4 regions of the Microbispora sp. NPDC049125 genome follow, and region 4 is predicted to be linked to each of the others. Evidence: riboswitches for the same ligand, from Rfam matches in the RefSeq annotation. Region 4 holds a riboswitch; each other region holds the start of a gene.

The links. Region 4 has a riboswitch for cyclic di-AMP ahead of AB0B72_RS35055 (glycoside hydrolase family 25 protein). Riboswitches for the same ligand answer to the same signal wherever they lie in the genome.
Region 1: linked by a shared signal. The riboswitch ahead of AB0B72_RS32720 (NlpC/P60 family protein) and the one ahead of AB0B72_RS35055 (glycoside hydrolase family 25 protein) in region 4 are both predicted to bind cyclic di-AMP.
Region 2: linked by a shared signal. The riboswitch ahead of AB0B72_RS38100 (CHAP domain-containing protein) and the one ahead of AB0B72_RS35055 (glycoside hydrolase family 25 protein) in region 4 are both predicted to bind cyclic di-AMP.
Region 3: linked by a shared signal. The riboswitch ahead of AB0B72_RS35340 (C40 family peptidase) and the one ahead of AB0B72_RS35055 (glycoside hydrolase family 25 protein) in region 4 are both predicted to bind cyclic di-AMP.

Annotation. Positions count from the first base shown of each region.
Region 1 covers NZ_JBEZDW010000039.1:1,905-8,851, forward strand. The annotation lists gene AB0B72_RS32710 (RDD family protein) at 1-401, opposite strand, end outside; gene AB0B72_RS32715 (amino-acid N-acetyltransferase) at 516-1,070, opposite strand; cyclic di-AMP (ydaO/yuaA leader) riboswitch at 1,452-1,611, shown strand; gene AB0B72_RS32720 (NlpC/P60 family protein) at 1,691-2,731, shown strand; gene AB0B72_RS32725 (LuxR C-terminal-related transcriptional regulator) at 2,850-3,098, opposite strand; gene AB0B72_RS32730 (winged helix-turn-helix transcriptional regulator) at 3,207-3,608, opposite strand; gene AB0B72_RS32735 (NADP-dependent oxidoreductase) at 3,717-4,667, shown strand; gene lysX (bifunctional lysylphosphatidylglycerol synthetase/lysine--tRNA ligase LysX) at 4,710-6,188, opposite strand; gene lysS (lysine--tRNA ligase) at 6,210-6,947, opposite strand, start outside.
Region 2 covers NZ_JBEZDW010000059.1:15,162-22,108, reverse strand. The annotation lists gene AB0B72_RS38120 (ATP-dependent RecD-like DNA helicase) at 1-567, opposite strand, end outside; gene AB0B72_RS38115 (hypothetical protein) at 684-1,457, opposite strand; gene AB0B72_RS38110 (serine hydrolase domain-containing protein) at 1,733-3,085, shown strand; gene AB0B72_RS38105 (NAD-dependent epimerase/dehydratase family protein) at 3,117-4,118, shown strand; cyclic di-AMP (ydaO/yuaA leader) riboswitch at 4,461-4,596, shown strand; gene AB0B72_RS38100 (CHAP domain-containing protein) at 4,610-5,290, shown strand; gene AB0B72_RS38095 (RNA polymerase sigma factor) at 5,420-6,664, shown strand; gene AB0B72_RS38090 (Clp protease N-terminal domain-containing protein) at 6,699-6,947, opposite strand, start outside.
Region 3 covers NZ_JBEZDW010000047.1:6,181-13,127, forward strand. The annotation lists gene AB0B72_RS35335 (winged helix DNA-binding domain-containing protein) at 529-1,641, shown strand; gene AB0B72_RS35340 (C40 family peptidase) at 1,746-2,165, opposite strand; cyclic di-AMP (ydaO/yuaA leader) riboswitch at 2,392-2,549, opposite strand; gene AB0B72_RS35345 (glyoxalase) at 2,981-3,709, opposite strand; gene AB0B72_RS35350 (alpha/beta fold hydrolase) at 3,819-4,679, opposite strand; gene AB0B72_RS35355 (MarR family winged helix-turn-helix transcriptional regulator) at 4,777-5,301, shown strand; gene AB0B72_RS35360 (GNAT family N-acetyltransferase) at 5,446-6,207, shown strand; gene AB0B72_RS35365 (hypothetical protein) at 6,305-6,947, shown strand, end outside.
Region 4 covers NZ_JBEZDW010000046.1:4,588-11,534, reverse strand. The annotation lists gene AB0B72_RS35070 (zinc-dependent alcohol dehydrogenase) at 1-272, shown strand, start outside; gene AB0B72_RS35065 (PP2C family protein-serine/threonine phosphatase) at 453-1,691, shown strand; gene AB0B72_RS35060 (DUF2332 family protein) at 1,725-2,660, opposite strand; gene AB0B72_RS35055 (glycoside hydrolase family 25 protein) at 2,726-3,487, opposite strand; cyclic di-AMP (ydaO/yuaA leader) riboswitch at 3,500-3,644, opposite strand; gene AB0B72_RS35050 (DUF72 domain-containing protein) at 3,824-4,777, opposite strand; gene AB0B72_RS35045 (XdhC family protein) at 4,919-5,449, shown strand; gene AB0B72_RS35040 (hypothetical protein) at 5,503-5,685, opposite strand; gene AB0B72_RS35035 (sulfurtransferase) at 5,745-6,341, opposite strand; gene AB0B72_RS35030 (MarR family winged helix-turn-helix transcriptional regulator) at 6,451-6,947, shown strand, end outside.

The DNA.
Region 1 (6,947 bases), on a different contig from region 4:
CCGTAGCCGGGCTGTCCGTACTCCTGCTGGCCGTACTCCGGCTGGCCTTGCTGAGCCTGCTGGCCGTACCCGGGCTGCTGGCCGTAGCCCTGCTGCGGAGGCTGCTGGCCGTAGCCCTGGGCCTGCTGGCCGTACTGCTGGTCCTGACCGTAGCCCTGGGCCTGCTGGCCGTACTGCTGCTCCTGGCCGTAGCCGCCGTAGGCGGGCTGCTGCCCGTACGGCGCCTGCTGGGGCCCGGTGTTCTGGGTGCCCGTGTTTTGGGTGGGAGTGCGGTAGCCGACCACCGTGACGTCGGGATCGTAGTTCTGGGGAGGCTGGTCGTGGTCGTATCCGCGTTCCGACGGCGGCGGTGACGCGCCGTCCGAATCATCCTGCGGGTACGGCGGCTGTCCGGTGCTCACCGTGTCACCTCGTTTCGAAGATGCACGCGCCGCATGGCGTGGCGCATGCCGATAATGGTAAAAGTAGCGACAAGGTGGATCGACAGTCACCTTTACGGCGCGTCGCCACCACGATCAAGATCGCTGGTCAAGGTGAAGGAGCATCCGTTCGTTGCCCAACGTGTTGGGCTTGACGTGCTCCAATTCAAGGAATTCGGCGACGCCCTCGTCGTAGGAGGCCAGTAGTTCGGCATACACCTCGGGAGCCACCGGCGTCCCCTGGATGGGCACGAAGCCGTGCCTGCCGAAGAACTCGACCTCGAAGGTCAGGCAGAACACCTTGGTCACGCCCAAGTCGCGGGCGGCGTCGATGAGCGCGGCGACGATCCGGTGCCCGATCCCCCTGCCGCGCGCGGACGGGTCGACGGCGACGGTGCGGATCTCGGCGAGGTCCTCCCACAGCACGTGGAGCGCACCGCAGCCGACCACCTGCTCGCCGAGCTGCGCGACCCAGAACTCCTGGACGTCCTCGTACAGCGTGACCGTGCTCTTCTCCAGCAGGCGGGGCCCGACACCCGAATAGGTGTCGACGAGGCGGCGGATCGCCCGGACGTCCGGCGTCCTCGCCCGGCGTACGACCACGGCCGGGGGGCCGGCGTCCGCGGGCGTGTGCTCGGCGACCTGCTCCATGGTCCGCCAGCCTAGCCGCGCCGCACGCCAGGACGTGCGGCGCCTGGGGTACGCCCCCGGAGCGGGGTTATCGGCCATGCCGAAACACCATCCCCAACGTCGTGGTGTAACCACCGGTAGCCGCGACGACACGGAGCGGCTCGGCCTGTACTACGAAGCGGGCAGGCGAGTTTTGCCCCGTCCTGGACCTGCGAAGACCCCCGTCGAAAAATCCCCAAAGGAGCTTAAACGCAGGTTAAAGGGGGTGTATCGCCTGAACCACCGTAACCGTGCCGTGATCACCCGGTTGTGGAACCTAGACGGAGTTGGGAGTTCTGGTTGAGCACGAACTCGAGGTGCACTAATGTCCAGCGACGATGCCGGTCATCGCGAGCGCTTCGCGCGGGCCGGATGCCGAGTCCCCGCCGCGCTCCGGCGCGTAGGGGAGCCGGGGACCCAGCGGTGGGATCAGAATTGTGATCACCAAGGGGTGAATCCGAAATGGTAGGGCTACTCCGGCCCGAACCCGTCAGCTAACCCGGTAGGCACCAGGAGTGCCGTACGGACGCCGAGTGGCCCGCGTCGCCACAGACGGCGGCCGGTGGTGTACGGCACGACGTTGGAGAGGAGCTTGGTTGCGCATGCGTGGAGGACGGTCCACGGGCAGGCACGCCCGGGACCGGCGGTCCGGAGCCCCCAGGTCCGGGTCCGGAACCATCCGCCGGCTGTTATTCGTCGGCGTCGCGCTCACCGCCATCAGCTTCGGCGCCCCCGTGGTCGCCGCGACCGCCGACCCCAAGCCGAGCCTCAAGCAGCTCGCGGCCGAGGTCGAGCGGCTGCACACCGAGATCGAGACCCTCAGCGAGCAGTACAACGGTGAGCGCGTCCGCCTCAGCGCGGCCGAGCGGTCGGCCGCGCTGGCCAAGAAGACTCTCGACAAGAGCGCGGCCGAGCTGGAGATCCGCCGCCAGCGGGCCAGCCTCCTCGCGCAGGACTCCTACATGACCGGTGGCCTGGGATCGGCCCTGGCGCTGGTCGGCACGACCGACCCCGAGCAGTACCTGGACCAGGCCTCGACGACGTACGCCCTGGAGATGCAGCAGGGACAGCAGCTCGCCGAGGTCTCCAAGGCCCGGGACGCCGCCGAGCGGGCCAAGGCGAGCGCGACCGCCCGCCAGGGTGAGGTCAAGAAGCTCCTCGCCAGCCTCAACGACCGCCGCGACAAGATCACCAAGCTGGTCAAGAAGGCCGAGAGCAATCTCTACAGCAAAGTCGCCGGCACCATCAGCGGCGGCAGCGCCACCCGGGTGTCGTTCCCGATCGTCGGGCAGGGCAAGGCCGCCGAGGCGGCGCGGTGGGCGCTCAGCCAGCAGATGAAGCCGTACGTGTGGGGCGCGGCCGGCCCCGGGTCGTTCGACTGCTCCGGCCTGGTGATGGCGGCCTACCAGCAGGTGGGGATCAGCCTCCCGCACTACACGGGCGACCAGTGGACCGCGGGGACGCACATCCCCCGCGACCAGCTCCGGCCGGGCGACCTGGTGTTCTTCTACTCCAACCTGCACCACGTGGGCATCTACATCGGCGGCGGCTACATGGTCCACGCGCCGCAGACCGGGGACGTCGTCCGCGTCGCGAAGATCGGCAACCGGCCCTTCGCGGGAGGCGTGCGGATCGCCGACTGAGCCCGCCGCGCGGCATGCTCCGCCGGCCCAGACGAACCGGGCCGGCCTGGCTCAACCGACACAGATGAACCGGCCCGGCACAGGTGTGCCGGGCCGGCCTGGCTGAGCCGGGCCCGGCCTAGATGAGCCGGCGGCGAGCCGCCCACGCGACGGCCTCGATGGCGGTCTCCACGCCGATCCGGTCGCAGATGCCGCGCAGCCGCCGCCGCACGGTGCGCCCGCTCACGTCGAGGCTGCGGCCCACGCGGTCGGCGGTCACGCCCTTGGCGAGCTCGGCGAGGAGCAACAGGTCCTCGTCGGTGAGACAGGCGCGGTCAAGGTCCGAGGCGAGATCCTCACCTCGGGCCGCGACCTCGGAAACACCCATCGTCTGCCCTCCCCCATGACGATGATTGGTCGGCCCACCCTGCCAGGACGGTAAACGCCGGTTGTGAAGGTCGTCAAGGTAGGGAGATCCCCACCACGCCTCCGTCCCTCAGCTCCCGGCGCGGTCGTAGGCCTCCCGGGCCGCCTCGACGGCCTCCATGTGAACCTCCGCCCAGGTCTTGATCGCCCTCATGAGAGGCATGAGATCCTCACCCAGCGGGGTGAGCCGGTAGTCGACCCGGACCGGCACGGAAGGGGTCACCGCGCGGGCGACGAGACCGTCGCGCTCCATGGCCCGCAGCGTCTGGGTGAGCATCTTCTGGCTCACGCCCGCCACGATCCTGGCCAGCTCGCTGTAGCGGCGGGGGCCGTCGGCGAGGGCGGAGAGCACCAGGCTCACCCACTTGTCGCTCAGCGTGTCGAGCAGCTTTCGCGAGGGGCAGGCCGCGATGTACGCGTTGTATGCCAGGCGAGCCTCCTCACGCCGCTGCGCCGCCGTACGGGTCGTCATGCTTTCCCTCGCCTTCGTTACGCACTCCCAGGTGCCTTCTTCCTGGTGGAGAGTAACTCTCCATAAGCTCCTGCCGTCAACGATCGGATGAGGGCTTGCGGAGGAGACATGCGCGCGCTCGTGGGACGTTCCGGCACGGTGGAGCTCGTCGAGACGCCCGATCCCGAGCCGGGGCCGGGCCAGGTGCGGATCAAGGTGCTGGCGGCCGCCGTCCAGCCGATCGACCTGTTCACGGCGTCCGGCGGCCTGCCCGGCTACGGTCTTGTCCAGCCCATGGAGTCGTACGGGCTCGGCTGGGACGTCGCGGGCGTCGTCGACCGGGTGGGCCCCGCGCCGGCGGCGCCGGATTCCGGAGACCGCGTGGCGGCGCCTGGCCTCGGGGACGCTGTGATCGGCCTGTCCGACCGGTTGCCGCAGCCGGTGAAGGCGCAGGCGGACTACGTGGTCCTCGACGCGACCGCCGTCGCGCCGGCGCCTGCGGGGGTGCCGGCGGTGCGGGCCGCGACGCTGCCGCTCAACACGCTGACGGCGATCCAGGCGCTTGACCTGGCCGGGCTGCGCGAGGGCGAGAGCCTGCTGGTGACGGGCGCCGCGGGGGCGCTCGGCGGCTACCTGGTGGAGATCGCCGCGGCCCGGGGCATCCGGGTCGCGGCTCTCGCGGGACGGGAGGACGAGGCCCTGGTGCGCGGCTTCGGCGCGGAGTGGTTCATCCCCCGGGGCACGGATCTGAGCACCGCCGTGCGAGCGGCCGTCCCCGGCGGCGTGGACGGCGTGGTCGACGCGGCGCTCGTCGGGCTGCCCGCGCTGGACGCCGTACGCGGGGGTGGCTCGTTCGTCGCGGTCGGCGCCGGGCAGGCCCCGCTCCCGCTGCGCGGCGTCCGCGTCTCCACGGTCTTCATCAGGGCCGACGGCGCGCAGCTCGCGGCCGTGTCCGGGCTCGCCGAGTCGGGCCGTCTCACGATGCGGGTCGCGGACGTCTACAAGCTGGACGAGGCGGCCGAGGCATACGCGCGGATGGGCCGTGGCGGCCTGCGCGGCCGTCTGGTGCTCGTGCCCTGAGACCGTCCGTACGGCTCCGGCCCAGCGAGTGCCGTAGGCGGGTCACCCGGTGGGCCGCACCAGCGGGAACAGGATGGTCTCCCGGATGCTCCTGCCGGTGAAGGCCATGATCATGCGGTCGACGCCGATCCCGACGCCGCCGGTGGGGGGCATGGCGTACTCCAGGGCCTGCAGGAAGTCCTCGTCGAGCCGCATGGCCTCCGGGTCGCCGCCGGCGGCCAGGAGCGACTGCTCGGTGAGGCGGCGGCGCTGCTCGACGGGATCGACCAGCTCGGAGTAGGCCGTGCCGAGCTCGGTGCCGAAGCCGATGAGGTCCCACTTCTCGGTGAGCAGCGGGTTGTCCCTGTGCTGCCGGGTGAGGGGCGAGGTCTCCAGCGGGTAGTCCATGACGAACGTCGGCTGCACGAGCGTGCGCTCGACCAGCTCCTCGAACATCTCCTGGACGAGCTTGCCCTGGCCCCACGCGGGCTCCCAGCGCACCCCCGCCTTGTCCGCATATTTCCTGACCTGGTGGAGCGGGGTCTCGGGGATGATCTCCTCCCCCACGGCCCGGGAGACCGCGCCGTACAACGTGATCCTCGGCCACTCGGGCAGGCCAAGGTCGACCTCCCCGCCGTCGTGGACGACCACCGTCGTGCCGAGCGCGGCCACCACGGCCTGCTGGTACATGCGCTGCGTGAGGACGGCCATGTCGTTGTAGTCGAGATAGGTGCCGTACGCCTCGAGCATGGTGAACTCGGGATTGTGGGTGGCGTCCGCGCCCTCGTTGCGGAAGTTGCGGTTGATCTCGAAGACCTTCTCGATGCCCCCGACGACGAGCCGCTTGAGGTACAGCTCGATGGCGATGCGGAGGTAGAGCTCCATGTCGTAGGCGTTGATGTGGGTCCTGAACGGCCGGGCCGCCGCGCCGCCGTGGACGGGCTGGAGCATCGGCGTCTCGACCTCCAGGTAGCCCTCGGCGTGCCAGAAGTCGCGGACGGCCCGCACGGTGGCGCTGCGCAGGCGGGCCATCTTCCTGGCCTCGTCGTTGACGATCAGGTCGACGTAGCGCAGCCGTACGCGCGCCTCCGGGTCGGTGAGCCCGGCGTGCTTGTCGGGCAGCGGCCGCAGGCACTTGGAGGTGATCCGCCACCGCTCGGCCATGACCGACAGCTCTCCGCGGCGGGAGGTGACGACCTCGCCCTCGATCCCGACGTGGTCGCCGAGGTCGACGTCGCGCTTCCACGCCGCCAGCGACTCCTCGCCCAGCCGGTCGAGCGACAGCATGATCTGGACGTCGCCCGAGCCGTCCCGGATCCTCGCGAAGCACAGCTTGCCGCCGACGCGGGAGAGCATGACCCGGCCGGCCACCCCGACGCGGTCGCCCGTCGAGGTGTCCGGCTCCAGATCCCGGTAGGCGTCCCGCAGCTCGGCGGCGGTAGCCGTACGCGGGAACGTCACCGGGTAGGGGTCGACGCCCTCCGCGCGCAGCCGGTCCAGCTTCTCCCGCCGCACCCGCATCTGCTCAGGAAGCTCGCTCACACTCACACAGCGTAGGGCCCGTCACCCGCCGAGCAGCGTACGCACTCGATCACGGCCGACGGCGAGCAGCAGCGTGGGCAGCCGCGGCCCGGTCTCACGGCCGACCAGCAGCCGGTAGAGAAGGACGAAGAACGCCCGCTGGGCGGCCTTCAGCTCGGGCGTCGCCGCCTTGGCCGCCATGTCGAGCCCGGCCTGGACCTTCGGCACGCCGTACAGGAGCGTGGTCAGGCCGTCCAGCGACCAGTGCTCGTCGAGCCCGGCGGACAGCAGCCGCAGCGACTCCCGCTCGGTGTCGCCGAGGCCGCCGAGCAGCTCGGCGTCCGGCTCCTCGCGGACCTGGGTGCGCTCCTCGGCGGGGACGTAGGTGGTCACCCAGTGCTGGGCCCGGTCGAGCCGGGGCCGCAGCTCGCCGAGGTCGGCGATCTCGTGGTCGAACTCGCGCAGGATCCGCAGCGTCTGCTCCTCGTGCCCGGTGGTGATGTCCACCACCGAGGCGAGGGTCCGGTACGGCAGCCGCCTGGGCGTCTCCGGCAGGGTCGCCGACGCGGTGGTCGTCGCCCTCCGGTGGGCCGCCTGGTCGGCCGGGAGGGCGGAGCCGTCCGCGATCTTCCTGGACAGCGTGTCCCACTCGTCGTACATGCGCTGGATCTCCTGGTCGAAGGAGACCTTGAACGACTGGTTGGGCCGCCGCCGCGCGTACAGCCAGCGCAGCAGCGCGGGCTCCATGATCGAAAGAGCGTCCGCCGGGGTCGGCACGCC
Region 2 (6,947 bases), on a different contig from region 4:
CACCACGTCGATCGACGTGTCGCCGTACTGCTTGAAGATCCGCACGGCGATCGAGGTGGACACGCCCACGCCCTGCAGGAAGATCATCACCTCCTTGATGATCTTCTGTTCCTCCCAGGCGTTCCCGATCATCTTGGTGCGCTTGGGGCCGAGCCCGGGGACCTCGACCAGCCGGCCCGGCTCCTCCTCGATCACCCGGAGGGTGTCGGTGCCGAAGTGGTCGACGATCCGCTCGGCCATCTTCGGGCCGATGCCCTTGATCAGCCCCGACCCCAGGTAGCGCTGGATGCCCTGGATGGTCGCCGGCAGGACCGTGGTGTACGACCAGACCTCGAACTGCCTGCCGTACCGGGGATGCGAGCCCCACCGGCCGGTGAGCCGCAGCGACTCACCGACCTGCGCCCCGAGGAGCGGCCCGACGACGGTGAGCAGCTCGCTCCCCGACCGCTCGGTCGCGACCCGGGCGATGGTGTAACCGGTCTCCTCATTGGCATAGGTGATCCGTTCAAGCACCGCGGTCAGCTCGGCGCCGGGCGGCTTGGCGGGACCGCCAGGAGGGGTGGTCATGGGTGGCATTCTCCCCCAGCCCGTACGGCGGCGCGTGCGACGGGCGCGACCGGGCGCCGCCGGCCGTGCGGAAGGCGTGTTCGAGCGCGTGCATGGAGCGCGATCCGCCGGAACGGCTACCAGTCCTGGACCCAGGGAGGGGACGGCAACGGTTCCGGGGTCAGATCGCGCAGATCCTGGGACCATGTCTGCGTCCACGCGCCGGACCGCCACTCTATGATCTTGATCACCCCGTCACGGGTGGCCATCAGCAGCCGGCCCTCGTCGTCCCAGTCTGCCCATGCCGCCTCAGGCAGCGGCGTGAGATGGCCGTCGTCCTCCTCCCGCAGGTAACTGACCTGTACGCCCTCGATTCCGTGCCTTTGGAAGTCGGTCCCGGTATGGGCCAGCACCAGCGCGCGGTCGCCGCCCGGCCGGACGCGCGCGATGAGCACGGCTTCACGCAACTCGGGGGGCATTCGCCCCGCCATGCCTTCGGCCAGGGGGCGCCAGCCGCGTTTGTACTCGTTCTGCAGGTCCCGATAGATCCAGTCGCGGTCGAGGCTTTCCACGACAGCGCCATAGGGGTAATCGCCGTGGAAGGGCTTCACGCCCATCGAGGCCCAGATGGTCAGGCCGTTGTCCGGGGCGAACTCGCAGCCACCGGTCCAGGTGCCGAAGGTGTGCCAGGCCACCAGCGCGGTAAGCCACGGCACCTTGGACACGGCGAAATAGGTGTCCCACGGGGACGGCCCGTGTCCGAGCGCGAAGTACCCGAGGAGCTTTCCGTCCGGCGATATGTCACACCGGCGCGGGTAGAGCGTCCCGCGAAGCCAGGCGCCCGATGTCACCTCACGGCTGCGCAAATCCCACTCCAGCAGATGCCACCAGCCGGCCGGGCCGCGGCGCATGATCAGCGCGACGGGCGCTGCCCTGGCGACAAGTACGTAAAGGCGGCAGGGGGGTGCAGAGTCGGTCACGATGCGCGCTCCCGTAGATCCGGCGTCCCGATGATCCTTGATCGCGGCACGCCGGTTGTCCAGGGAGATCTCCGCTCCGGCATCGTCGAGACGCGGACATCGAGCCGGGCCGGGAGCCCGGAGCCGCGGCGCGTCATCGCAAGATCGGCACATGGACGGCGGGAACGCTAGCCTGGAGCGACATCGAGCGGAAGGGGCTGCGGAGGATGGTCCTGGAGGGGACGGCCCGCGCGCTGCTGCGCCGCCTGGCGGCCGAGCAGGCGCAGTCACGGGTGCCGTCGATGGTGGCGGCGCTGGTCAGGGGCGGCGAGACGGTGTGGTTCGGAGCCAGGGGGCAGGTGGACGGGCAGCCGCCCACGCAGGCCACCCAGTACCGCATCGGCTCGATCACCAAGACGTTCGTCGCCGTCATGGTGATGCGGCTGCGCGACGAGGGACGGCTCGACCTGCTCGATCCCGTGGGCAAGCACGTCCCGGGCACTCCGGTGGGCGACGTCACCGTCGCTCAGCTGCTGTCCCACTCCAGCGGGCTGACGGCCGAGTCGCCGGGCGAGTGGTGGGAGCGGACCCCGGGAGTTCCGGCCGCCGAGCTGATCGCCGCCCTCGGGCCGGAGTCGGCCAGGCACCGCCCCGGCCGCCGCCTCCACTACTCCAACGTCGGCTTCGCGCTGCTCGGCGAACTGGTGGCGCGCAAACGGTCGGAGCCCTGGGAGGACGCCGTGCGCGCGGAGATCCTCGAACCGCTCGGCATGCGCGACACCACGCCCCGCCCCCGCCCGCCCCACGCGACCGGGTACGCCGTCCACCCGTGGGCCGACGTGCTGCTCCCCGAGCCGGAGCACGACCACGGCGCCATGGCGGCGGCCGGGCAGCTCTGGTCGACCACGGCCGACCTCGTGCGCTGGACCTCCTTCATCGGCGGCGACACCGGCGAGGTGCTGCGGCCCGACACGCTCGCCGAGATGCGTGAGCCGGCCGTCGTAGAGGACGGGCACGCATGGACGCGCGGCTTCGGCCTCGGCATCCAGCTGTCCCGGCACACCGGCCCCGGCGGCGCGCGGCGCCTGGCCGGGCACAGCGGGTCGATGCCGGGTTTCCTCGCCACCGTGTGGGCCGACCCCGCCGACGGGACAGGAGTGCTGTGGATGGCCAACACCACCTCCGGCGTGCGGGGCGGCCTCGACACCGACCTGCTGGACATCCTCGCCGAGCACGAGCCGCCGCTGCCGGCCGAGTGGGCCCCCTCCCCCGTGGACGAGGACCTGCTGGCCCTGACCGGCCCGTGGTACTGGGGGCCCGCGCCCTACGTGCTGCGGCTCCTGCCGCGCCGCGGCCTGTCGCTCACCCCCATGAACAGCCAGGGCCGGGCCTCGCGCTTCGCCGCCATGGCCGACGGCACCTGGCTCGGCCGGGACGGCTACTACGCCGGGGAGACCCTGCGGGTGGTCCGCGCCGCCGGGGGCGTCCACCTCGACATCAACACGTTCGTCTTCACGCGGGAGCCGTACGACCCGGCGGTGGGGGTGCCGGGCGGGGTGGATCCGCAGGGCTGGCGCTGACTCCTTCCCCACGCCGGGGCAGAATGCCGCCATGCGACTGCTGGTGCTTGGGGGGACGTCGTTCGTCGGGCGGTGGGTGGTCACGGCCGCCGCGGAGCGGGGATGGCGGGTCACCACCTTCAACCGCGGCCTCGGCGGATGGGCCCATCCCGGAGCCGAGGCGATCATCGGGGACCGGCTGCGCCCGGCGGACCTGGCCAAGCTTGGCGCCGGCCGGTGGGACGCGGTGATCGACACCTGGGCCGGCGCGCCCCACGCCGTCCGCGACAGCGCCCGCCTGCTCGCCGGCCGGGCCGGCCGGTACGTGTACGTCTCCAGCCGGGCCGTGTACGCGTCGCCGCTGCCGCGGGGCCTCGACGAGACCCACCCAACCGTCGATGCCTCAGCTGACGCGGAGGCGACCGGATACCCCGAGGACAAACGGGGTGGCGAGCTCGCCGCGCTGGAGGCGTTCGGCGACCGGGCGGTGCTGGCGCGGGCGGGGCTCATCCTCGGTCCGCACGAGGACCTCGGGCGCCTGCCCCACTGGCTGCTGCGGGCCGAGCGGGGCGGCCCGATGCTCGCGCCCGGCCCGATCGACCTGCCCCTGCGCTTCATCGACGTCCGGGATCTGACGGACTGGATGCTGGACGCGGCCGAGGGCGGCGTGTCCGGACCGGTCAACCTGGTCAACCCGGCCGGGCACGCCACCATGGGATCGCTGCTGCGGGCCGTCGTCGACGTCACCGGCGGCCGGGCGGAGCCCGTCTGGGTCGCCCCCGAGGCGATCGAGGCTGCGGGGATGGACCGCTGGGCCGAACTGCCGGGCTGGCTCCCGCCGGAACCCGAACTGGCGGGGCTCGTCTGGACGGACATCAGGCGGGCCGAGGCCACCGGACTGCGCTGCCGGCCCCTGGAGGAGACCGTGGCCGACACCTGGGCCTGGCTGGTCGCGGGCGGCCGGGTGCCGCCTCCCGGCATGGCGGAGCTGGGTCTCGACCCCGCCAAGGAGCGGGAGATCCTGGCCGCTTGGGGGCGCCGGCGGAGCGCGTGACCACACCGGGCCACTCGGGGCGACGACCTGATGGCGAGCGCCGGGGGCGTGGCGTGCGGGCTCCGAGGCGAAAGGCGGTGGCGCACGGGCTCCCATGCGAGGAGCGCTGGCGTACAGGCCCCGAAGCGAAGGCAATCGTAGATCTACCTGACCCTCACCCAGGCGATCTACCTGCGACGACGTCCAGGCCTTGACGGAAAGCTGCGACGTAAAATCCGACTTATCCTTACTTGACCGGTTTCGGCGTAGAAGTTACCTTTCATGTAACTCGGGGCATAGTTGTCCGTTTGCCCGGTCAAATGTGCCCCTCTCAGGATCGACACGACCGCCCGGCCTCGGATGGTCGTGTCGCCGCCGAGTCCGCGTCCGCGCGGAGCCGGGGACCCACCTCTCTCCGGGGTGAATCGGCACCCAGTGCCGTAGGGCGACTTCCAGCCCGAACCCGTCAGCTAACCCGGTAGGCGGCATGGAAGCAAGGGAGTACGCCCCGCATGCATGCCCTCAGGACCTGTCTTAGCGCTGCCCTCGCGACGGGAGCCCTCACCTCGGCCCTCTCCGTGGCCCCGTTCGCCGCCCCGCTCGCGGCCCACGCGGACAGCGGGCCCTCGGCACGGACCGTCGCGGACGGCGCCCCCCAGCTCGACCCCCTCGCCAAGGCCGCGGCCGGGCTGCCCAAGGTCGGCCCCGGCGACGTCCTGAAACTGGCCGCAAGCCAGGTGGGCATCAGCGAGAACGCCAACGGCGGGGGCACCAAGTTCCAGCAGTGGTACATGTCCACCCCGCGCGCCAGGGAGACCCTGTCCCGGGACGGCGGCACCCTTTCCGGCTACGCCAACGCGCCGTGGTGCGACATGTTCGTCTCCTGGGTCGGCCAGAAGCTCGGCATCCAGCCGGTCATGGGCTCCGACGCCTACACGGTGGAGCACGCCCGCTGGTTCGCCGCCCACAACCGCTGGGGAACCGTCCCCAAGCCGGGTGCGGTGGTGTTCTTCAGCTGGAGCGGCAGCAAGAACTTCGACGACATCGACCACGTCGGATTCGTCGTCAAGGACAACGGTAACGGCACGATCCGCACCATCGAGGGCAACGCCGGCGGCGGCGCGGTGCAGATCCGGAACCGGCCCACGTCCAGCATCACCGGATACGGCTACCCCTACTACACCGCTCCCTGATCACCGGAGGCGCGGTCCTCGGCGCGGGTCGTGGTTGACTGGGACCCCTCGAACCTGATCGACGCCGGGCCGCGCCGGCGAGGAGGAGGGACGCCCGTGGTCACTGCCGGCCCCGCCGGGGGGCGGGAGATGACGGCCGACCGCCGGATCGAGGACGAGCTGCGCAGGCTCGCGCCGCTGGCGCTGGGCTCGCTCATCCGGCGCTACGGCCACTTCGACGCCTGCGAGGACGCCGTACAGGAGGCGCTGCTCGCCGCCGCCGTGCAGTGGCCGGCCGACGGCGTCCCCGACAATCCGCAGGGCTGGCTCACCACGGTCGCCTCCCGCCGCCTCATCGACCAGTGGCGCAGCGACGAGTCCCGCAGGCAGCGGGAGGCGACCATGGCGGCGATGTCCCCGCCGGACGCCCTCCAGGCCCCCGAGCCCGGCGATTGGCGGCCCGACCGGGACGACACGCTCACTTTGCTGTTCATGTGCTGCCATCCGGCGCTGTCGGCGCCCTCCCAGGTGGCGCTCACCCTTCGGGCCGTCGGCGGCCTCACCACCGCGCAGATCGCCCGGGCCTTCATGGTGCCGGAGGCGACGATGGCCCAGCGCATCAGCAGGGCCAAGCAGCGCATCAAGACGACGGGGATCCCGTTCGGCATGCCGCCCGAGCAGGAGCGCGAGGAACGGCTCCGGGTGGTCCTGCACGTGCTGTACCTGATCTTCAACGAGGGCTACACCACCACCTCGGGCCCGGACCTGCAGCAGGCGGAGCTGACCGGCGAGGCGATCCGGCTGGCCAGGGCCGTCCACCGGCTGCTGCCCGAGGACGGGGAGGTCGCCGGGCTGCTCGCGCTGATGCTGCTCACCGACGCCCGGCGGTCGGCGCGCACCACCCCCGACGGCGCGCTGGTTCCCCTCGCCGAGCAGGACCGCGGCCGGTGGAACCGCGACCAGATCGCCGAGGGGATCGCGCTCATCACCGAGACGCTGGCCCGCGCGCCGCTGGGGCAGTACCAGCTCCAGGCCGCGATCGCCGCCGTGCACGCCGAGGCGTCCACCACGCGGGACGTCGACTGGCCCCAGGTCGCCGCCCTCTACGAACTGCTGGAACGGGTGACCCCCAACCCCATGGTCACGCTGAACCGCGCCGTCGCCGTCGCCATGGTCCAGGGCCCGCAGGCCGGCCTCGACCTGCTGCGGCCGCTCGACGCCGACGACCGCCTGGCCGGGCACCACCGGCTGCACGCGGTCCGCGCGCACCTGCTGGAGATGGCCGGTGATCACGCCGCCGCCCGGTCTCTGTACCGCACCGCCGCCCGCCGTACGGCCAGCCTGCCCGAGCAGCGCTACCTGGAGGCCCAGGCCGCCCGGCTCGGCGACGCCTAGCCGCGGTCCGCCGCGGCATCTGATCGTTTCGCCGCTACTTGTCGCCTGCGGCGGACCGTTTGGCGATCTCGGTCTTGACCGTCTCGTGCAACTCGTCCGGCGTGAAGCCGAGGTTGCGCAGGATCTGCGCGGCCGGGCTCTCCTCGGTGCGCATCAGGCCCAGCAGCGAGTGTTCCGTGCCGACCCAGTCGTGGCCGAGCTCGGCCGACGCGCGAAGTGCGTGCTCGATGGCCTCCATGCTCTCCGGCCGGAACGCGATGTGACCCCGCGGCGCCTTCTCTCC
Region 3 (6,947 bases), on a different contig from region 4:
CCGGATCTGTGGCAGAAGGCGGCGGCCGTCGCCTTCCTGGAGGACAACGGGGAGGTCCTGGAGTATCGGGACGTGGACGCGGCCGAAAGGCTGGTCATCGCCGTGACGACGGGAGAGATGGAAGACATCCCCGACCTGGCGCGGCGAAGCCGGACACGACGCGTCGCACGGCCGCCTTGTCCGGCGTCGTGGCCGCGAACCCCGGGTCCGCTGACAGCACCACCAGCCCGGCGGCCGCCGCAAGGGCCGGCCACCGTCTCCTGCTCTTCCTCACAACGCGCTCCCGTCGTCTCGTTGACGACGGCAACGCTAGGTACCGCGTCCTACTGTCACAGGACCCGAAGGACACGGCTCACCCCTGACTTTGGTCAGGCCTTCCCGAGTGCCTGCGCCGCTCGGCGCCCGGCCGGCGGCGGTGGGTCGCAGGGCCGAACTCGGGTTCGTTCCGGATTGCCGGATTTCCGGTCAGGAAGTGGCCGGACGCCTCTCTAGCGTGGGATGTCGAAGCGCCGAGAAAGGGAGCAGGCAATGAGCGTCCACGGTACGGCTCGCGTGAGCAGGCTCTCGCGGCGTGCACTCAACCGGGCACTGCTGCACCGGCAGTTCCTGGCGGAGCGCACGGGCCGCACTCCCCTTGAAGTGATCACACACTTGGTCGCGATGCAGGCGCAGGAGCCCAACTGGCCGTATGTAGGACTGTGGAGCAGGATCGCCGGGTTCGAGCACGGCCATCTGCACACGCTGCTGGAGAAGCGGGCAGTGGTCCGCTCGGCCCTGCTGCGCGGCACCCAGCACCTGACCGCGGCCGACGACTTTCGCCGGCTGCGGCCGGTGCTGCAACCGGTTTTCGACCGTACGGCCCGCGCGTCGCACTTCGCCCGAGCGGGCGCGGGTATCGACACCGATTCGCTGATCGCGGCCGGGGCGGAGATCCTGGCCGTCGGCACGCTGCCCCGGCGGGAGTTGGGCAGGCTGCTGGCGTCGCGTTACCCCGGCCGCGACGGGAGGGTCCTGGCAGGGGAGGTGGAGCTCAGGACCCCACTGGTCCACACGCCCGAGACCGGAGCATGGGGCGGCTGGGGCACCAGGAGCGCCGTCTCGGTGACCCGCGCCGAGGAATGGCTCGGCGCCTCCATGGAACCCGCCCCCGCCGAGGATCTCGTACGCCGCTACCTGGCGGCGTTCGGGCCCGCGGGGGTCATGGATGTGCAGGCGTGGTCGGGACTGACCCGGCTGCGCGAGGTGATTCACGAGATGCGCGGTGAGCTGCGCGAGTATCGTGACACCGAGGGAAGGGAACTTTTCGATCTGGCGTCCTCACAGGAGTTGCCCGATCCTGACACGCCTGTACCTGTGCGGTTCCTGCCCGCCTACGACAACGTGTTGCTCGGTCACGCCGACCGGGCCCGGGTGATCGGCGACGCCGACCGCAAGCGGGTGATGCCGGGCAGAGCGGTGGTGCTGCCGACCTTCCTCGTGGACGGATTCGTCCACGGCACCTGGTCACTCAAGGGCGTGTGTCTGCACATCGCTCCTTTCCGGTCACTGCCGGCGGCCGGCGTGCGCGCGGTGATGGAGGAGGCCGAACGCATGCTGCCGTTCGTGGGAGCGAGCGAGCTGTCTTACGGCGAAGCCCCATAGCGGCACCGGGCTCCACGTCGCCGGCCGGCGCGCACCTGGTCGTCCCTCGGCGGAGACGCCCTGACACGCGTCAGGACATCTCCGCCGAGGATGTCCGCCCAGGATCAGACTCCGGGGCGCACGGCGGTGACGAAGCTGCTCCTCCAGTAGCCCTTGAATCTGTCGATGCTGACCACCGCGCCGGAATGGGGGGCGGCGATCACCCTCTTGTGTCCCAGGTACATGCCCACGTGGCCGCCGCCGTTGGTGAAGATGAGGTCGCCAGGCTTGAGGTGCGCCAGGGAGACCTTCTTCCTCACCGCGTTGAGCATGGACCACGTCGTGCGCGGGAGCCTGACGCCGGCCTTGCGCCAGGCGAACTGGACCAGCCCGGAGCAGTCGAACGCCCGTGGCCCCGTGGCACCCCACACATAGGGATCGCCGAGGTGTCTTTTCGCCACGGTGATGGCGCGCTGGGCCTTCTCCTGCTGGAGGGCGGACTTGGTGAGCTTCTTGTCCGCGGAGGCCTCCTCCGTGGGTGCCATGGGAGCCGCGCCGATGTACGGGACGGCCCCGGCAACGGGAGGTGGTGCGACGGGCTGGAGTGGGATGACCGTCAGGGCCGGGGGTGGGGCTGTCACCGTCCCGGAAGCGGCGGCCGCGGGCAGTGCGCTGAAGGCCCCTACGGAGGCGGTGAGCGCGACGCTACTCAAAGTGACGCAGGCAGCGCGGAGCAGAGTGGTGGAGTTGGCAGACAGGGGGAACTCTCCTAGGGTCTTCCGCTTGCGCCTACCGGGTTAGCTGACGGATTCGGGCGGGGAAGTCGCCCTACGGCGCATGGCGCGCCGATTCACCCCAGACCTTCGTCGAAGGTCGCTGGTTCCCCGGTTCCGTGCCTCCTTGCTGCACGGATTCGGCAGGTCACCGACGCTCCAGGGGGGCGGAGAGGGCAGAGCGGCGGTGACAGTTGGATGTTGGCTTTCGAACGCGGCCTGGCCGGGTTCGCAATGGCGGTGCCACGGTGACGCCGCCGTAGGGCAAGGAAACTACCAAGCAGTCCCATATTGCCGCAAAGGGGACAAAAGGCATAAAGATCGCATAAAGCGGATCAAAAACATGAAACCGCAGGTCAGGGTGCCTGTAGTCGGCGAATGTGATGCGCGTCACAGGGGGCGGTTCGGCGTCCGGCGGGCCTGCCGGCGTCTACTGGATCTCCGCCTTGGTCCTGGCGTACGCGGTGATCGCGGCCTTCTATGTCCACCGAGCTCGTACTTATGGGGTGGGCGCCCGCATCCTGCCGTATGTCGGCGCCTCGCTGAGCTGCGCAGGGACCGATTGCCGTGAGTGGCGCCTCCCCCTTTCAGGGAAGCCACTCCTGAAGTCCCTCCAGATGCCCGAGCTCCGACTCGATGCGCTGCCTGTCGCTGGAGGTGAGTTCCAGACCGCGCAGATCGGAGATCCACGGATCGGTCGGCTCGCCGAGGACCATGGCCAGGTCGATGAGGTGGCACAGACCGATGGCCCGCTCGACCGCGAGGGCATCCGCGCCATGCCTGCGCACCCCGGATTTGAGCGCGCGGAAAGCCTGCAGGTCGTCGAGTTTGAACTCGCGCAGAATCCGGGCGTTGTCGAGCGCCTTGGCCAGGCCTGTCAGCTTCTTCGAGCCGCCGTACTCCAGGTCGGCCGGCTCGTCACGCTGGATGAATATGATCGAGTTCCCGGACGGGTCGATCAGCGTGAACCGGGACGCGCCCGTCCGGTAGCGGGTGATCCGCGGCAGGCCTGAGCTCAGCACCTTGCCGTAAACCCGGCGCATCGCCGCGACGATCGCCGCGTGATACGGCGCCACGGCGTCGACCATGACCAGGCAGCCTCCGGACTCCTCCCGGGCCGGATCCAGCCCTTTGGGCGCCGGGCCGAAGTGCAGTTGGAATCCGCTCCATCGCAGCGCCAGATACACATAGGGCTTGCTCTGCCTGTAGGTCGCCTCGAACCCCAGCGCTTCGTAGAACGCCAAGGTCTCCTCCACCGACGCGCACGGCATCAGCGGCACCGTCGTCTCGTTCGGCCGGACCGCAATCTCACTCACGGCATCCCACCTTCCAAGTCGTCCGGCGATGCTCGCACCCCGCGGCGAACCCCGCACATGGATCGTGCCAACCCCATGGGGGCACGGCTTGTGCCGGCGGGCGCCGTCTTCAGGCCGCGGTCCTGCCGAGAAAGCCGGCGATGCGAGCGTTGATCTCGGCGGCCTCGTGCCATGGCATCGCGTGATGGGACACACCCGGTATCACCGCGATCTCCGCGTGCGGCATGACGCGCCTGACGGCGGATGCGACGCGATGAGGGACGTGAGCCCTGCTGCGTCCGGCGAGGAGCACCAGAGCCGGCGTCGGGAGCGCACGCAACAGGTCTGGCCTCGGACGTTTCCCGGTGACGACTCTCGCGCCGGGGAACTGCGCGGCCAGCTCGTACAGCCGCAGCCAAGCCGGGTCGGCATGAGCGCCGTCGGTCTCCCACCTCAGGAAAGCTCGCGCGCGCGAGGGGGTCGGCGTGATGAGGGTCGGCAGCGCGCGCAGCAGATACCCGGCCCGGAACCCCGCGAAGCACTGCGTCGGATCGAGGAGCACGAGCTGCCGGACCCGCTGGGGCGCATGGACGCCGTACGTCAGGGCGATCCATCCACCGTAGGAGTGACCGCAGACGGCGGCGCTCCCGAGCCCGAGCCCGTCGAGCACCCCGTCCAGCCAGCCGAGTAAGTCGCGGACGGTCCGGGGAGGCCGCTCTCCCCGGACGCTCCGTCCAGGCTCGCCGATGCGGTCCACGGCGTACAACCGATGCCGGCGCGCGAGCTCGGCGGCGTTGGCGAACCACGTCGCCGCCGTGGTGCCACCGCCGTGCAGCAGGATCAACGGCGGACCGTCCGCGGGCCCGCACACGTTCACCCGCGTCGTGCCGTACGCCGACGGCAGGTCGACCGTCTCGACCTGGACCGGCCAGCGCTCCAGGACCGCGTCGTAGGCCGCGAGGAAGGCCGTGCTGTATCCGCCGTCAGCCATGGTTCACCCCCGTAATCTCTCGCTCAGCAAGTATCTCGCCCAGCGAGATAAATTGATACTATGGGAGCGAGGCGCGTGAGGAAAGGCGGCGGACGACGTGGACGAGCAGGACACCGGGATGAAGGTGGTGCACCTGCTGAGGGCCATCACCGTGGAGCTCGATCGAATCGGCGAGAGGTTCGCCGGCCTGCACGCTCTTCATCCAACCGATGTGCGTGCGCTCATCTGCCTCCTGGACGCCGCCCGCGCGGGCCTGCCGGCCACCCCCGGAATGCTGGGGGCGCGACTCGGCCTCAACTCGGCGGGCACGACAGCGGTGATCGACCGGCTGGAGAGACTCGGCCATGTGCGCCGTGAGCGCGACAGCGGCGACCGCCGGCGTGTGTTGCTGACGGTCGAAGAGAGCGCCGTCGCGCTCGGATGGAGCTTCTTCGGGCCGCTCATCCACGAGATCGTCACGATCATGGGGCGCTTCGACGAGGCGGACCAGGCGATCATCGAGCGCTTCCTCAACGACGTCCACGAGGCCGTCGCCCAGGGGCCGGCCGGCCCGGAGGAGCGCCCGCACCCGGCCGCGAGCGCCTCCGTCGTTCACGTTCATCCGGAATCCCCTCCCGTTTGATCGGGAGGCATCGACAGCGGTTGGCGCGAGGTCGCCGAGCCCCTCCCTGAACGGGTGCGTGAGAGGTCACCTGAGCAGCGGGCAGTATCGTCCCTCTTCAGCGAGGTGCGAGTCGCCCGCTATGGGGGAACGGGGGAGACGGCCATGCACATCACCGCTGATCGGATGGCGGCGGCGTACTTCGACGCCGTCAAGGTCCTCTGCGGGGTGACGCCGATGGGCTGGTACGCCGAGCGGGGCACCGCCCGCGCGGCGGTGACCCACGCGAGAGCCGCGTCGTTGAACGTGGCCTACGACACGGCTCCGGAGCCGGATCTCGGATCGCTCGACGAGATGGCGGCCGAGGTCGGCAGGCGGGTCGCGCCATGGTCGATCATGGTGCGTGGCGAGGCGGGCGACGAGGTCGCCGGCCTCGCGGCCCGGCACGGGCTGGTCGAACGCGAGGAGTTGTCGTTGCTGGCCTGCGCCGCGGGCGACATCGTGTTCCGGGGCGACGCGGTCCAGCGGAAGCTGGTGCGTCAGGTCGGCGCGGCGGCGAGCGACCTCTACACCGAGGTTCTCACCCAGGGCTTTGAAGCTCCCGAAGGTGCCTTCGGCTCGTTGATGGGCGGTGGTGTGCTCGACGCCGACGCCATCACCGGGTATCTGGCCGAGGAGTCCGGCCGGCCCGCCGGCACCGGGCTCGGGATGCGGACCTCCGGTGTGGTCGGCGTGTTCAACATCGCCGTCGTTCCGGCCGTACGGGGTCGTGGGTTGGGCCGGGCGATCACCGAGACCGTGCTGCTGGACGCCGTCGCGGCCGGAGCCGAGGCGGCCTACCTGCACACCAGCGCGATGGGCCGGCCGCTCTACGAGTCGATGGGCTTTCGCCTCGTGGAGAAGTGGACGGCCTTCGAAGCACGGTGACGGACGCCGCCGGTGCTCACCGATCTCGATAGAGGCGGGGTCGCCGCTTCAAAGCGGCGGACCTACCCGACCGTGCCACATCTGTAGGAGAGGATCCATGAACTTCAGTGAGACCGTGCGCTCGGCCTTCCGGCGTGGTGAGAGCGACGTCGTGGTGCGCATGAGCGAGGCCGAGATCGAGCGGGCCCGGGCGGTCGGCGACCCGGCGGGCGAGGTGGAGGCCCGGTACAGCCTGGCCCGGGTCGCCATCCGCGACGGTGACCTGCCGGGTGGGGAGGCCCAGGCCCAGGAGGCGCTCGCGGTCGCACTGCGCTCCGGTGACCGCAGCCTTGAGGAACGGCCGAGGCACGTGCTGGCCGCCGTGGCGCGCATGTCGGGCGACCTGCTCCACGCTCGGGATCTGTACCGGGAGAGCATCGCCCTCAACGAGGCGCTCGGCCGCCCCGAGACGGTCAACTCCGAGTATCACAACCTCGCGTTCTGCGAGCTGGGCCTGGGCGATCTCGACGTGGCGAGGACGCTGTTCGCCGAGGGCCGTGAGCGGGTCTTCGGCAACGGCTGGGCCGGCTTCGTGCCGTACGTCTGCGTGGCGGGCGCCGCGCTCTCCTCGGCCGAGGGTGATCACGCGCGGGCGGCGCGGCTGACCGGAGTCGCGGATGCCGCGTTCGCGTCGCTCGGCCAGGTGCCGGATCCCGACGACGCGGCCGACCTCGCCAAGGTTCGCGCCGCCGCCGTCGAGG
Region 4 (6,947 bases):
GCAGCGGCGGCGTCGTGTCGGTCGTCGGCGTGTACGGCGGCCTGCTCGACAAGTTCCCCGCCGGGGCGTGGATGAACCGGTCGCTCACCCTGCGCACCGGGCAGTGCCACGTGCAGCGGTACATGAAACCGCTGCTGCGGCGGATCGAACGAGGTGAGATCGACCCGACCCGGATCATCACGCACACCCTGCCGCTGGAGCAGGCGCCGCACGGCTTCGACATCTTCAAGAACAAGCGGGAGAACTGCGAGAAGGTCGTCCTGAAGCCCTGACCCGTCCAAGGATCTCCCCAGATCCGGGGTTCCCCTGCCCCGAGCGGGGGTACGGAGCCTGGCGGCCGTCCATCGGGCGGCCGCCAGACCGCTTGGATACGCTGTGACCGCCGGACATGTCGGGTTTGCAGACACCGGCCGAGACAGCGGAAGTCCATCGATGGACGCGGGTGATCACATGTGGCCGGGACCGTGGTAGACGCCGCAACGGCACGGATGCTCACCGGGCTGCTCGAAGCCAGCCACCTGGCCGCGCTGGAGCAGCTGCCGGCACTCACCAAAGAGCACGCGGCTCAGGCCGGCCTCCACGGAGTGCTGATCTACCTCGTCGACCTGCAGCAGGACGTGCTTCGGCTGATGGCCGACCAGACGAAGGAGACGGGCGGGGACGAGGACGCGCAGACGGCCGAGCTGAGGATCGACGCGACGCTGGCCGGGCGCGCGTTCCAGGAGACCCGGATCTTGGAACGGCCCCGCACCGGCGACGAGCCGCGCTGCTGGTGGGTGCCGCTGCTGGACGGCACGGAACGGCTCGGAGTCTTAAGGGTCGGCTCCTCTGACGCCCGCCCGGAGGCCGAGGACGACCTCAGAGCCCTGGCGTCGGTGATCGCGCTGCTCGTGGCCAGCAAGCGTTCTCTGAGCGACTCATACCCCCGGCTGGTGCGCACCCGGCCGATGCACGTGGCCGCGGAGATGCAGTGGAAGCTGATGCCGCCGCTGGCCTTCGCCTGCGAGCAGGTGGTGATCAGCGCCGCGCTGGAACCGGCCTACGAGGTCGGCGGCGACGCCTTCGACTACGCCATCGACGACGACACCGTGCACCTCGGGATCTTCGACGCGATGGGCCACGACGTCTCCGCCGGGCTGACCGCCTCCCTCGCGGTCGCCGCCTGCCGCAACAACCGCCGCCGGGGAGCCGGCCTGGTCGAGACGAGCGAGGCGGTCGAACGCACGTTGATCGGCGAGTTCGGCCGGGCCACCCGCTTCGTCACCGCGATCCTGGCCGATCTGGACATCTCCACCGGTGTGCTGAGCTGGGTGAACCGCGGCCATCACCCACCGGTCGTGATCAGGGACGGCCGGAGGATCACCACCCTGCGCTGCCCGCCCGCCCACCCGATGGGGCTGGACCTCGGCCTGCCCGTCACGCTGTGCCACGAACAACTGCAGCCGGGCGACCGGGTGGTGTTCTACACCGACGGCATCACCGAGGCCCGCGGCAGCCAGGGCCGCGAGTTCGGCCTCACCCGCTTCGTCGACTTCATCATCCGCCACAACGCCGACGCCCTGCCGGTGCCGGAAACGCTGCGCCGCCTGATCCACAGCGTCCTCGACTACCACGGCGGCCATCTCCAGGACGACGCCACCGTGCTGCTGGTCGAATGGCACGGTACGGACGCCGGCGAGCTGACTCCCTGACCGCGCGGGTCGCCGTGGCCCACCGCGCCGGCGTCACCCGAACCAGACGATCGCCTGCCCGTGCCCCCGGGTCCAGGCGAGCGGCGTCCCGTCCAGTGCGAGCACGTTGTGCAGCGCCTCCCCCGGCGGCCGCGGCAGCCCGTCGCAGGGCATCACGCCCGGGGCCTCGTTCGCGATCCAGTGCCCGGGCAGCCGGCGTACCACCTCGGCGAACGCCTCCCGCCTCGGCGCCGGCACCTGGTACATCACGGAGGTGTGGAACACCACCAGCGTCGCGCCCGCCGGCGCCCGCGCGGCCAGCGCCGGCAGGTCGTCCACCAGGTCTCCGCGCACGAGGAGCGGCGGCTCGGCCGCGGCGACGGCCGCCGCGGCCCGCAGCCGGGCGCGGCGGTGCGCGTGCTCCGGCCAGATGAGGGCGTCGAGCCACGCGACGTCGGCGGGGTCGGTCACGTCGAGCGGGTTCAGATCCAGGCCGGCCCGCCACACCACCTCCGGCACGCCCGCCGGCGGCGCCACTCCGGTCGCCGCGCATTCGAGGACCGGTTCGCCGGAGCCGACCAGGTGGTCGCCGTAGCGGTAGGCGTAGCGGTCGGGGTAGAGACACAACCCGGCGGACGCGCCGACCTCCAGCAGCGCGAGCGGCTGCGGCAGCGCGGCCAGCAGCGGGAGCAGCACAGCGCACCGCCCCGCCTCGTTCGTCTGGGTGGCCCGGGTGCGCATCTCCGTCTCTATCGCCGGCCAGTTCGCCACCGTGTAGTCGTGGAAGGCGGCCGGATCCTCGACCGGGCCGCCGAGGAGCCGTACGACGCCGAACAGCAGGTTCGGCTGCCGCTTGGCCGGCGGCAGCGTGCCGAGCAGCCCGAGCACCTCGTCGTCGCGGGAGACCGCGAGCGACAGCCGCTCGTAGGCGGGCGACACGCCGTGCGCCTCCCGCGCGGCGAACTCGGCGTAGCTCTCGGCGGTCGTCATGTCCCCATGATGACCCGAACGGCCGGCGCGCCGAACCAGAAGTGGACCCGGGCCTGCACCCGGGCTCAGCGGCGGCCGAGGGCGCGCAGCTGGCGGGGAGTCAGGGAAGAGACGTTCTGGTCGATGGGGGTGTCCGTGTACTGGTGGATCGTCCAGGTCTTCCAGTCGGCGGGCGGTGTGACGTCCCCCTGGGCCCTGCCGTAGTGAGCCACCCACAAGGGGTACTGCTGCAGGCCGTAGCCGTAGGTGTTGGCGAAGTTCCAGCCGCTGTAGAACATCGGGGTGACGCCGGTCTTCTCCTTCACGTGAGCCAGCCAGGCCTTCGCCCAGCTGTTGACGTGGGCGACGGACTCGTCGTCACTGGTCTCCAGGTCCAGCACGAGCAGGTCTCCGGGCTTGCTGGGCTGCTCGTTCACCACCGACAGGAAGTAGTCGGCCTCGGCGATGGGATCGTTGGAGGGGTGGCCGTAGTGGTAGACGCCCCGGACGATGCCCTTCTTGTCCAGCTCACGCCAGTGCCGTGCGAAGGCGGGGTCACGGAAGTCCAGGCCCTCGGTGGCCTTGATGATTCCGAACTGTGCCCGGCTGGCACCCCAGTCGTAGTCAGACTCGTAGCCCGAGACGTCGGAGCCGTAGGTGTACGGGGCGGTGTGCTCGGGGCCGCCGGGCACGCCGCCGGCGTGCGCCGGGCCGCTGGGCACGAGGGTGGCGGTGGCGACCGACATGGCCATGGTCACGCCTGCGATGACGGCGCCGAGGCGCTTCTTCGAGAGGCTCAGCCGCTTCTTGGGAGAGGGAGCGGCCGAGATGGGGCGATGGTCGGGCATGAAGGTGTTGACTCCTTGCTTCCATGCCGCCTACCGGGTTAGCTGACGGGTTCGGGCAGGAAGTGCCCTACGGGGCGCAGCCTGGGCCGGCGCTCCGATTCACCCCGAGAGGATGGGTCCCCGGCTCCGCGAGACGCGGATTCGGCGGCCGCGCACTCCTGCCGGGACGGAGGTCCCGCCGGAGCGCGCGGTCCGGGCAACGAAAGTGGCAGCGGAAGCGAGGGTGGGGGGCATCGCTACACGCGCCACTACCCTCAAAGGTACACACAACACCATAAGGGTGTAAATAGGACAAAACACCTCTTTGCCTGGCGAGCGCGTAGGTCGGTCTGCGGATCACGACCACAAGGGAGGGGCGTCGGCATACGGCTCTCCCGGCGCGGGCGGCGGCGCGGGCCGCACGACGTCGGCGCCCCGCTCTTCCAGCAGGTCGGCCAGCCGCGCGGCGTTGCGCTGGGAGTTGTCGGCGCAGCAGTTGTTGGTCAGCACATGCGTCGCCGCCGCCTCCTCTGACAGTTCCGCGATCCGGCCGGCCCAGCCCTGAAGCTCCTGCTCGGAGTACAGATATCCGAACCGCTCCTCGATGACCCGGCTCGTCCACTTCTCCGAGTGACCGTGCAGCCGGACGACGGCGAGGTCCGAGGTGGCCGCCAGCACCGGCGGGATCGACGACGGGTGACCCTGCGGCATGTCCACTCCCACGTACGGCAGATCGTTGCCGGCCAGGAAGCCGAGGGTGTCCCGCTGGGTGTCCCCGTCCATCCACGCGGCGTTGCGGAACTCGACGCAGACGCGCATCGGCAGGCAGCGGTCCCGGCATTCGAGGATGTAACGCCGGTTGGCGGCGCCCGGCGGGAACCACTGCGGGAACTGGAACAGCACCGCGCCCAGTTTCCCCGCCTCGTGCAACGGCTCCAGCGCTCCCAGGAAGCGGCGCCACACCTCCTCGACGGCGTCCGGAGGGAGATCACGCAGGTAGAGGGTCCGCTTGGACTCCCCGGCAGCGGCCCGCAGATCCTTGTAGAGGGCCGCCGGCCGGGTCGGATGCTGCGTGAGCAGGGAGAACGCCTTCACGTTGAAGGTGAAGTCCTTCGGCGTACGGTCACGCCACAGCTCGGCCGTACGCCGGGCCGGCGGGTTGTAGTAGGTGGCGTCCACCTCCACCAGGGGGAAGCGGCCGGCGTAGTAGCCGAGCCTGGCCTCGGGCGTGGAGGCGTCGCGGGGGTACCAGCCGGAGGCGAGGAGCGACTTGTCCGTCCACGAGGCCGTACCGATGAGGATCTTGCCCATTCCCCGACCGTAGGCGGCTTCGCGTCTCCATATGGGCGGTACGCCTCGAAACCCATCACACCGGGCACCCATCACACCGGGCACCCATCACACCGGGCCGAGCACGCCGGCGGAACCGGACGGACCTGAGAGACTGTCGTCATGCCCCACAGCCATGATGAGGACCCCGCGTGTGACGTCGCCCACGGCGACGCGCTCCCCGAGGGGGCACGCCGGACGCTCGTCGCGGTGTTCGCGTCCCCGGTGGCGGGCCACCTCCTGAGGCTCGGCGCCGAGCTGGGCTTCCGGCCGATCCTCCTGGAGCCGGACGCCGGGCGCCGCCTCGACGGCCTGCCGATGGGCTCGTTCCCGGTTGTCCGGGAAGCCGGCGACTACCTGGACGGCGCGGCCGACGTGGTGGTCACCGACCACCACCGCGAGGAGATCGGGCCGATGCTGCGCGACGTCCTCAGGAGCCCCGCCCGCTGGATCGGCATCATGGGAAGCCCGCGCCACACCGGCCCGCACGTACGGGCGCTGGCCGAGCTGGGCGTCCCGCCCGAGGAGATCGCCCGCGTGCATCGCCCGATCGGGCTCAACATCGGCTCCCGTACGCCCGCGGAGATCGCCGTGGCCACGCTCGCCGGTCTGATCGCCGACCGGAACGGCCGGCCCGGCGGCTTCGCGTTCTGATCACCGATCGCGCCGGCCGGCGCCTGTCCGGCCACGTGAACGGCCCCAAGCGCCTAGTGAAGCCCAAGCAGCATGAGGATGACGAGGCCGACGAGGTGAAGGCCCACGACGAAGGCGATGAGGAAGAAGAACACGAACTTGGCCGGTCCGTGCTCGAAGTCCTTTCCCTCCTTCAGCGGCGGCCGTGCCGCCTGGCGGTCGGCGATGCGCTCTTCCAGGGTTTTCCTCTGAGACATGACAGCCTCCGCTGACGTGGTCATCTGCTGGACCGGCCCCTCTTCCGTACGGGCCGCGATCAGGAGGCGGGGCCGCGCTCGACGGGGACGCCGACGAGCGAGCCGTACTCCGCCCACGAGCCGTCGTAGTTCTTGACGCCGGGCCGATCGAGCAGCTCACTGAGCACGAACCAGGTGTGCGCGCTGCGCTCGCCGATGCGGCAGTAGACGATGGTCTCCTCCGCGTCCGGATCGACCGACGCGCCGGCGTACAGACGGCGGAGCTCCTCGTCGGATTTGAACGTGCCGTCGTCCGCGGCGGCCCTCGACCATGGGACGTTCCTGGCCGTGGGGATGTGGCCGGCCACCTGAGCCTGCTCGTGGGGCAGGTGCGTGGGGCCGAGGATCTTGCCGGAGAACTCGTCGGGGGAACGGACGTCGGCGATGCTCTTGGTGCCGATGGAGCCGATGACCTCGTCCTCGAAGCCGGCCTTTCCGACGAAGTCACGCCGGACCGGATCCTGGAGGTCTTCCCTCCAGTCGATCTTCACCGCGCCGCGGATGTGGTTCTCGTCATAGGCCCTGCTGTTCTCGTCGACCTCGGCCAGGACGACACCCGGGTCATCGAGGTGCTCCAGGACCCAGGCGGCGTCGACAAGCACGTGGGAGCGGCTCATGGCTTCTCTCTCTGACGAGGGGATGCGGGGTTGCCGGCGAACGATTAGTACACTAATCGTTAGTACACTATCTGTTATAGCATGGGTTTCGACTTCCATGGAGGTGCCCATGAGTGACCTCGGCGACATCGCCGACCCGCTGGCCCTGGAGAACCAGGTCTGCTTCGCTCTGGCGGTCGCCTCGCGCACGGTGATCGCGGTCTACCGCCCCCTGCTGGAGCCGATGGGGCTGACCCACCCGCAGTACCTGGTGATGCTCGCGCTGTGGCAGCACGCGCCTCTGTCGGTCAAGGACCTCAGCCGGCTGCTGCAGGTCGATCCCGCCACGCTGTCACCGCTGCTCAAACGCCTTGAGACCGCCGGGTTCGTCCGTCGGCCCCGCGCCAGCGACGACGAGCGCTCCCTCGCGGTCACCCTCACCGAGGCGGGAAGGCGACTGCGCGCCGAAGCCGAGAAGATCCCCCCGGCGATCGTCGGGCGCCTGGGGATGGAGCTCGCCGAGCTCAAGGATCTCCACCAGGCGCTGACCCGGGTGATCGCCGCCGCCAACGATGCCAACAACTCTCACCGGGCCGCGCACGGACAGGATCCGCAGGGCATCGCCGC